Regions from separate parts of the Arthrobacter agilis genome, predicted to be linked through region 1. Evidence: riboswitches for the same ligand, from Rfam matches in the RefSeq annotation. Region 1 holds a riboswitch; each other region holds the start of a gene.
What was found. Region 1 has a riboswitch for S-adenosylmethionine ahead of QFZ50_RS06750 (ABC transporter substrate-binding protein). Riboswitches for the same ligand answer to the same signal wherever they lie in the genome.

Region 1 (2,254 bases):
GTCGCCCACGCTCCCGGTTCCGTCGATCAAAGGGGGCCGAAAGACCCTAGAGGGACGCCCGGACTCGGCGCACACTGGCGGGACTCACGGACCGACACCGTCCCTGGGTCGACGAAGGCGCGCGTCGGCTCCAGGATGATCAGCCGCGCGCCCTTCCCCCACGAAGGACACCGCCATGACCACACAGGAATCCGAGGCCCGATCCCTGAGCCTCCCTGCCACACCCCCACCTGCTCCCCCGCTGTCGGGGGATCGTCTCCAGCGCGGTGCCCCCGCGCTCTCGGAATCCGACCTGAAACGCCAGCTCGAGCGTCGTCGGGAGACCGAGCGGAAGCTCGCCCTCCACATCCAGACGTATCGGGAGACCCACCCTCTTCCCCCCAGCCACTGATGCCGTCCCCGGCGGAAGACTCTGTCCGCTTCCGCCGGGGACGGGCTCGGTAGGCTTCCGCCATGGACCAACAGCTGCACTTCCTCACGGTCGCGGTGCCGGACCTCGACGCCGCCCGCGCGTTCTACGCCGACGGGCTCGGCTGGACGCCGGTGGTGGACGTCCCCGACGAGGTCGTCTTCTACCAGGTGGCTCCCGGCATGCTGCTCGGGTTGTTCATCGCCCACAAGTTCGCCCAGGATCTCGGGCTCGAGACCGCGCCGGCACCCGCCGGTATCACGCTGTCCCACAACGTCGGCGGTCCGGTCGAGGTCCGCGCGGCCATCACTGCCATGACGCGCGCCGGCGGCGTCCTCCTGAAGGAGCCGCAGCACAGTGCGTTCGGCGGGATCTTCCACGCCCTCGTCCGTGATCCGAGTGGGGTGGTGTGGGAGGTGGCGCACAATCCCGGCTGGCAGATCCTCGACGACGGCACCGTCGTGCTGGGCTGAGCGCACCCCTGCCGTCGTCATACGCTCTTCGTGCGCCGACGGACATTTCCGCAGATGTCACATTTCTTTTTGTTGATCGAATATCAGGGGCTTCTGCCTATAGTTGTTCCAGCTTCAAGAGACGCGGTCGCAAAGCTCCGACTGGACCGCGCACCAACCCCATGTTCCTGGGTGGTTCGGATGACGAAGCGGCCTTCTCCTCGGCACTCGGTGCTGGTCCGGTGCAGGCAAGAGCACTCCGAAAGGCACTCATCGTGAGCTGTACAGCCCTCCCCTAGCCGGATCACGGCGCATCGCGCCCTTTTCTCCCTTTCTCCTTTTTTCTTTTTCTTCCCTCCTGGCGAATTGTGCTGTGCGCTGCGCCAGAATGCACCCGAGGAATTCTTCATGAATGCATCCGTACTTCGCCCTGCCCGAAATCGAAAGCTGTTCGGACAGGTCACGGCGCTGTCCGCCGTCGGCCTTCTCGCCCTGCTGACCGGCTGCGCCGGGCCGGCAGCCCCATCCTCCGCGACGAGCGGGGAGCCGGTGTCCGGCGGCATCCTGGACGTGTCCATCTCGGCCGAGCCGGGCTGCCTCGACGGCCACGGCATCTCCGCGACACAGCAGCAGTTCCTCGGCCGCCTGATCTACGACAACGTGGTGACCCTCGACGAGAACGGGGATGTCGCGCCCTACCTGGCGGAGTCCTGGGACGTCTCGGAGGACGGCAGAACGTACACGTTCCACCTCAGGCAGGGTGTCACCTTCAGCGACGGCTCACCGTGGGACGCGGAGGTCCTCGGGCAGAACTTCGAGCACATGAGGGACCCCGCCACGAAGTCACCGCTCGCCGCCGCGTACATCGCCCCGTACGTGGACGGCACGGTGGTCGACGACTACACGTTCGAGGCCCATCTCGCCTACCCCTACACGCCCTTCCTCTACACGCTCGCGCAGTCCTGGCTCGGCATGAACTCGGGCAAGGCCATCACCGAGGCGCCGGAGACACTGTGCCAGAAGCCGGTCGGCACCGGTCCGTTCACCGTCGCCGACTACGAGCCCGGCCAGAGCATCAGCTACACCAGGCGCGAAGGGTACGACTGGGCGCCGGAATGGCTCGAGGGCGACGGCGAGGCGTACCTCGACGGCGTGGAGGTCACCCTCGTCAGCGAACCCGTCATCCGCCACCAGTCGCTCGTCTCGGGCCAGTACGACCTGACGGAGAACCTCGCGCCGCAGAACGCCGCCGCCGTGCAGGCGGATCCGAACTTCACGTACGAGAACCTGCCCCGCACCGGCAGCCCGTACGTGCTCGGCTTCAACCTCAGCCGTGCCCCGTTCGACGACCTCGCGGTGCGGCAGGCGTTCGCGGCCGCCGTGGACACGAAGG
Region 2 (2,254 bases), 780 kb from region 1:
GATCGACGCGATGCGCAGGAGTCCGTCTCCCGACGGAGCGCCGTCGATCCCGGGGTGCAGCGGTGCAGCAGGGTAGGCGGTCACGAAGGGCTAGGCTCCTTTGGCGGCGCGGAAGCCCGCGTCGAGGTCGGCGAGGATGTCGTTGATGTTCTCGAGGCCCACGGCCAGCCGGACCAGGCCGGGACGCACCCCCGCGGTGAGCTGGGCCTCCGCGCCGAGCTGGCTGTGCGTGGTGGACGCCGGGTGGATGACCAGCGAGCGGACGTCGCCCACGTTCGCGACGTGGGAGTGCAGCTCGAGGGCGTCGACGAAGCGCTTGCCCGCCTCCAGTCCCCCGGCGATGTCGAAGCTGACGATGGCCCCCGTGCCGCCCGGGCCGTACTTCCGCCCGCGCTCGTACCACGGGCTGGAGGCGAGCCCGGCATAGGCGACGCCCTCGACGTCGTCGTGCCCCTCGAGCCACTCGGCGACCGCCTGGGCGTTCTGGACGTGGCGCTCCAGGCGCAGGCTGAGGGTCTCGATGCCCTGCGCGATGAGGAAGGCGTTGAAGGGCGACACGGCGGAGCCGAGGTCCCGCAGCAGCTGCACCCGGGCCTTCAGGATGTAGGCGAGGTTGGCGCCGAGCGCGCCGCCGACCCCGAGGTCCCGCGCGTAGACGAGCCCGTGGTAGCTCTCGTCGGGCGTGTTGAAACCGGGGAAACGGTCCGGGTACTGCGCGAAGTCGAAGTTCCCCGAGTCGACGATGACGCCGGCGATCGCGGTGCCGTGCCCGCCGAGGTACTTCGTGGCCGAGTGCACCACGATGTCCGCGCCCCACTCGATGGGCCGGATCAGGTAGGGCGTGGAGAGGGTGTTGTCGACGATCAGGGGCAGCCCGTGCTCGTGGGCGACGGCGCTGATGCCCTCGAGGTCGAGGACGTCCTGCCGCGGGTTGGACACGACCTCCCCGAAGAACAGCTTCGTGTTCGGCCGGACGGCGGCGCGCCACTGCTCGAGGTCGTCCGGGTCCTCCACGAAGGTGGTCTCGATGCCGAACTTCTTCAGGGTGTGCTTGAAGAGGTTGTAGGTGCCGCCGTAGAGGCTGGGGCTGGCCACGATGTGGTCCCCGGCCTCCGCGATGTTGAGGACCGCGAAGGTCTCCGCGGCCTGCCCCGAGGCGAGCAGCAGCGCGCCGACGCCGCCCTCGAGGCTCGCGATCCTCGTCTCCACCGCTTCCTGGGTGGGGTTCCCGATGCGGGTGTAGATAGGGGCGAGTTCCGTCAGTGCGAACCGGTTGGCAGCACTCTCCGCACTCGGGAAGACGAACGACGTCGTCTGGTAGATGGGGAGCGCACGCGCTCCCGTGGCTGCGTCCGGCACCTGGCCGGCGTGGATCTGGCGTGTCTCAAAGGACCAATCGTTGGACATGGTGCTCCCTGTCGAAAGGGCTCCTCCTCGTCCGCTGCCCCGCCGGCGGACTTGCCGCCCCGGGACCTCGGCCCCGCAGGAGCCCGCGCTTGCGCGGCGCCGGTCTGGCGCCGCACCTGGTCCTCACCCGGGGCACCCCACCGCGGTTGGAGGGTTGCCGGCCAGCAAGCCGGGGCTTCGTGCTGGCACTCATGACCTGCATTCATGAAAGCCCATGCGGGCGGATCCGGCAACACGTATGACATTGCGTGAAGTGGTGCCCCCGGCGTGCCCGCGGCGGGCGATGCGGCGGGCAGGACGGCGGACGGAACCGAGGGCGATCCCGGGGGCGAAACCGAGGGCGATGTCGAGGTGGCGGGAGGTGCGTCGAGGGGCGCACAGGGCGCGGGAACGGGAGTAAGGCAAGCCTTAGTCGAGACGCACATCACTTAGTGCAACACTGTCGGCATGCGCCTGGACCACGTCTCTTACGCCTGTGAACCCGATGGACTCGCCGCGACGGCCGACCGTATCTCGGCCCGGCTCGGCATGGAGCCCGTGAAGGGCGGTGTGCACCCGCGCTTCGGCACCCGCAACATGATCTTCCCCCTGGCGAACGGCCAGTACCTCGAGGTCGTCGAGGTCCTCAACCACCCCGCGTCGGACAAGGCCCCCTTCGGTCAGGCCGTCCGCGCCCGCTCCGAGGCCGGCGGCGGCTGGATGGGCTGGTGCGTCGCCGTCGACGACCTCGGGCCGTTCGAGGAGCGCCTCGGCCGCAGCGCCGTCCCCGGCAACCGCAAGTTCCCGGACGGCCAGGAACTGACCTGGCAGCAGATCGGCATCAAGGGCCTGATCGCGGACCCGCAGG
Region 3 (2,254 bases), 1.3 Mb from region 1:
TCGTTCCGATGATCCCCGAGGCCAGGGCGAGCATGAGCGTGTTCGGGAGTCCGACGGTCAGGAGGTCCGGCAGGACGGCGACCATCGCCTCCCAGTCGAAGAAGGTCTTTCCGAGTTGTTCCAGGGCGTCCATGCAGGGACCGCTACTTTACGTCCACGGCTTTGCTGCCGGGCTTCCAGTCGGTGGGCATCTCGCGGTCCGGGTACCACTCCTGGGTGAGCTCGGTCCACGTGCCGTCGGCGATCACGGCGTCGAGACCCGCGTTCAGGGCATCGATGAGCGGCTGGTTCTCGCTGTTCACGGCGTACGCGGTGAAGTTCTCGGTGTTGATGATGGTCTCGGCGATCGTGGTGTCGTCGCCCTCCTTCACCTGGCCGGTGGCCTGCTGCGACGGTGCCACCCAGGCGTCCACCTGCCCGTTCTTCACGTTGGCGTAGACGGTGTTGTAGTCCGGGAATCGTACGGGTTCGAGGCCCAGGGTGTTGGTGACGTAGTCGTCCTGGACGGTGCCCTGGACCACGCCGATGCGCGTGCTCTCGGACAGGGAGTCGAAGCCGGTGACGGCGGAGTCGGTCTTCGCGACGACGGCCATGTAGCCGAAGTCGTAGCCGTTGGTGAAGCCGACGTTCTCGCGGCGGGCCTCCGTCGTGGAGATCGAGGAGGATCCGACGTCGTACTGCTTGTTCTGCACCTGGGCGAGGAGCGCCGAGAAGTCGGTGGAGGCGAACTCCACCTCGAGGCCCAGCTTGTCACCGATGGCGCGCAGCAGTTCGTTGTCGTAGCCGGTGAAGACGCCGTCCTTCAGGAAGATGTTCGGCGGGGCGTCCGAGAGCGTGCCGACACGCAGCGTGCCGTCGGTGATCAGGCCGAGGCCCGCCGTGTCGATCTCCTCGATCGGGGTGGTGGTCTCGGTCGTGTACTGGTCGAGCGACTGCTGGTCGCTGCCGGCCAGGGCGTCGGTGGTCTCGGTGGGTTCGCTGCTGCTGCTGCTGCCGCAGGAGACGGTGAGGGCGAGCAGGGGGACGGCGAGGGCCGCGAGGACCTTGCGGGAGAGGTTCATGGTGTCCTTCGTGCTGGCGGGCCCGGATGCGGGCCCACGGGGTGGGGTGCTGGGCGACGCCGGAGACCGGCGGGAGGGGACTGCTGGCTGCTGGGTGACATGCTCGCTGTTCTGGGCTGTGCGCGTCTGTGGCGGGCGGCCCCGGACGACACACCGGGACAGGACCGCACGACGCCGTACTTGCCTACCGGGGGACTGGACCCGGCGGCCGAATCTTCACCTGGAGCACCCCACTACGGGAGAGGGTTGCTGTCCAGCCGGCCAGGGCCTGAGGGCTGGAACTCTTGATTTGAGCAAAACGCTAGGGCAGCACGGAGCGCCGGGTCAAAACGGGACGGCGGCCGATCCGCCCCTTGACGCGGAATTCCGCGCATCAGGGCGCGCGATGTGGCGGAAATTACACGAAACGGTCCACGAGGTCGGTGAGTTCGGCGGTCAGGGCGGCGGAGGTGCGGAGCTCCTGCCCGTCGAGGGAGAGGACGGGCGCGAGGAGCCGGATGCTCGAGATGAGCCACACGGCGTCGGCCTCGAAGAGGTGGTGCGGTTCGAGCGGTCCGTAGCCGAGCTCCCAGCCCTGCCCCTTCGCCGCAGCGAAGAGCGCCGCCTGCGACGTGCCGGCCAGGATGCCGCTCTCGAGCTGCGGCGTGACGAGCGTCTTCCGCCCGTCGCGCTCGCGGGCGAGCAGCACGGTGGACGTGGGCCCTTCGAGGACCTTGCCGTCGGAGGAGGTGAAGATGACGTCGTCGGCGCCGGCGGCCTTCGCGTGGCGGATCGCGGCCATGTTCACGGCGTAGGAGAGGGTCTTGGCTCCCATGAGCAGCCAGGGCGCGCGCTGCGCCACGGTGCTGTCGTACCCGCGTTCGAGGAGGAGGACCCGCAGGCCCGCCGCGCGCTGCGCCAGCGTCGCCGCCGGGACCGGAGCCACCTGCACCCACGCCGTCGCCCGCCCCGCCCCCTCGACGCCGCGCGTGGCGACGAGCTTCACGACGGCGCTGGTCCTGTCGGGCTCGGCCGCCGCGAACTCGCGCAGGGCCGTGCGGACCGCCCGGCCCCAGGCGTCGGCGCCGGGCACGGCCAGGTCGAGGGCGGCGGCCGACGACGCGAGCCTCGCCAGGTGCGCCTGCTCCTTGCGGGGGGTGCCGTCGACGGCCAGCATCGACTCGAAGACGCCGTCGCCGCGGGTGGCACCGAGA

Region 2: linked by a shared signal. The riboswitch ahead of QFZ50_RS03070 (bifunctional o-acetylhomoserine/o-acetylserine sulfhydrylase) and the one ahead of QFZ50_RS06750 (ABC transporter substrate-binding protein) in region 1 are both predicted to bind S-adenosylmethionine.
Region 3: linked by a shared signal. The riboswitch ahead of QFZ50_RS13190 (ABC transporter substrate-binding protein) and the one ahead of QFZ50_RS06750 (ABC transporter substrate-binding protein) in region 1 are both predicted to bind S-adenosylmethionine.

The regions. Positions count from the first base shown of each region.
Region 1 covers NZ_JAUSXO010000001.1:1,492,579-1,494,832, forward strand. Annotated here, with positions in the region: gene QFZ50_RS06740 (hypothetical protein) at 176-391, shown strand; gene QFZ50_RS06745 (VOC family protein) at 454-882, shown strand; SAM riboswitch class IV at 995-1,122, shown strand; gene QFZ50_RS06750 (ABC transporter substrate-binding protein) at 1,270-2,254, shown strand, end outside.
Region 2 covers NZ_JAUSXO010000001.1:710,108-712,361, reverse strand. Annotated here, with positions in the region: gene metX (homoserine O-acetyltransferase MetX) at 1-84, opposite strand, end outside; gene QFZ50_RS03070 (bifunctional o-acetylhomoserine/o-acetylserine sulfhydrylase) at 91-1,407, opposite strand; SAM riboswitch class IV at 1,488-1,604, opposite strand; gene QFZ50_RS03065 (VOC family protein) at 1,855-2,254, shown strand, end outside.
Region 3 covers NZ_JAUSXO010000001.1:2,835,180-2,837,433, reverse strand. Annotated here, with positions in the region: gene QFZ50_RS13195 (amino acid ABC transporter permease) at 1-133, opposite strand, end outside; gene QFZ50_RS13190 (ABC transporter substrate-binding protein) at 144-1,061, opposite strand; SAM riboswitch class IV at 1,233-1,351, opposite strand; gene QFZ50_RS13185 (aminodeoxychorismate lyase) at 1,459-2,254, opposite strand, start outside.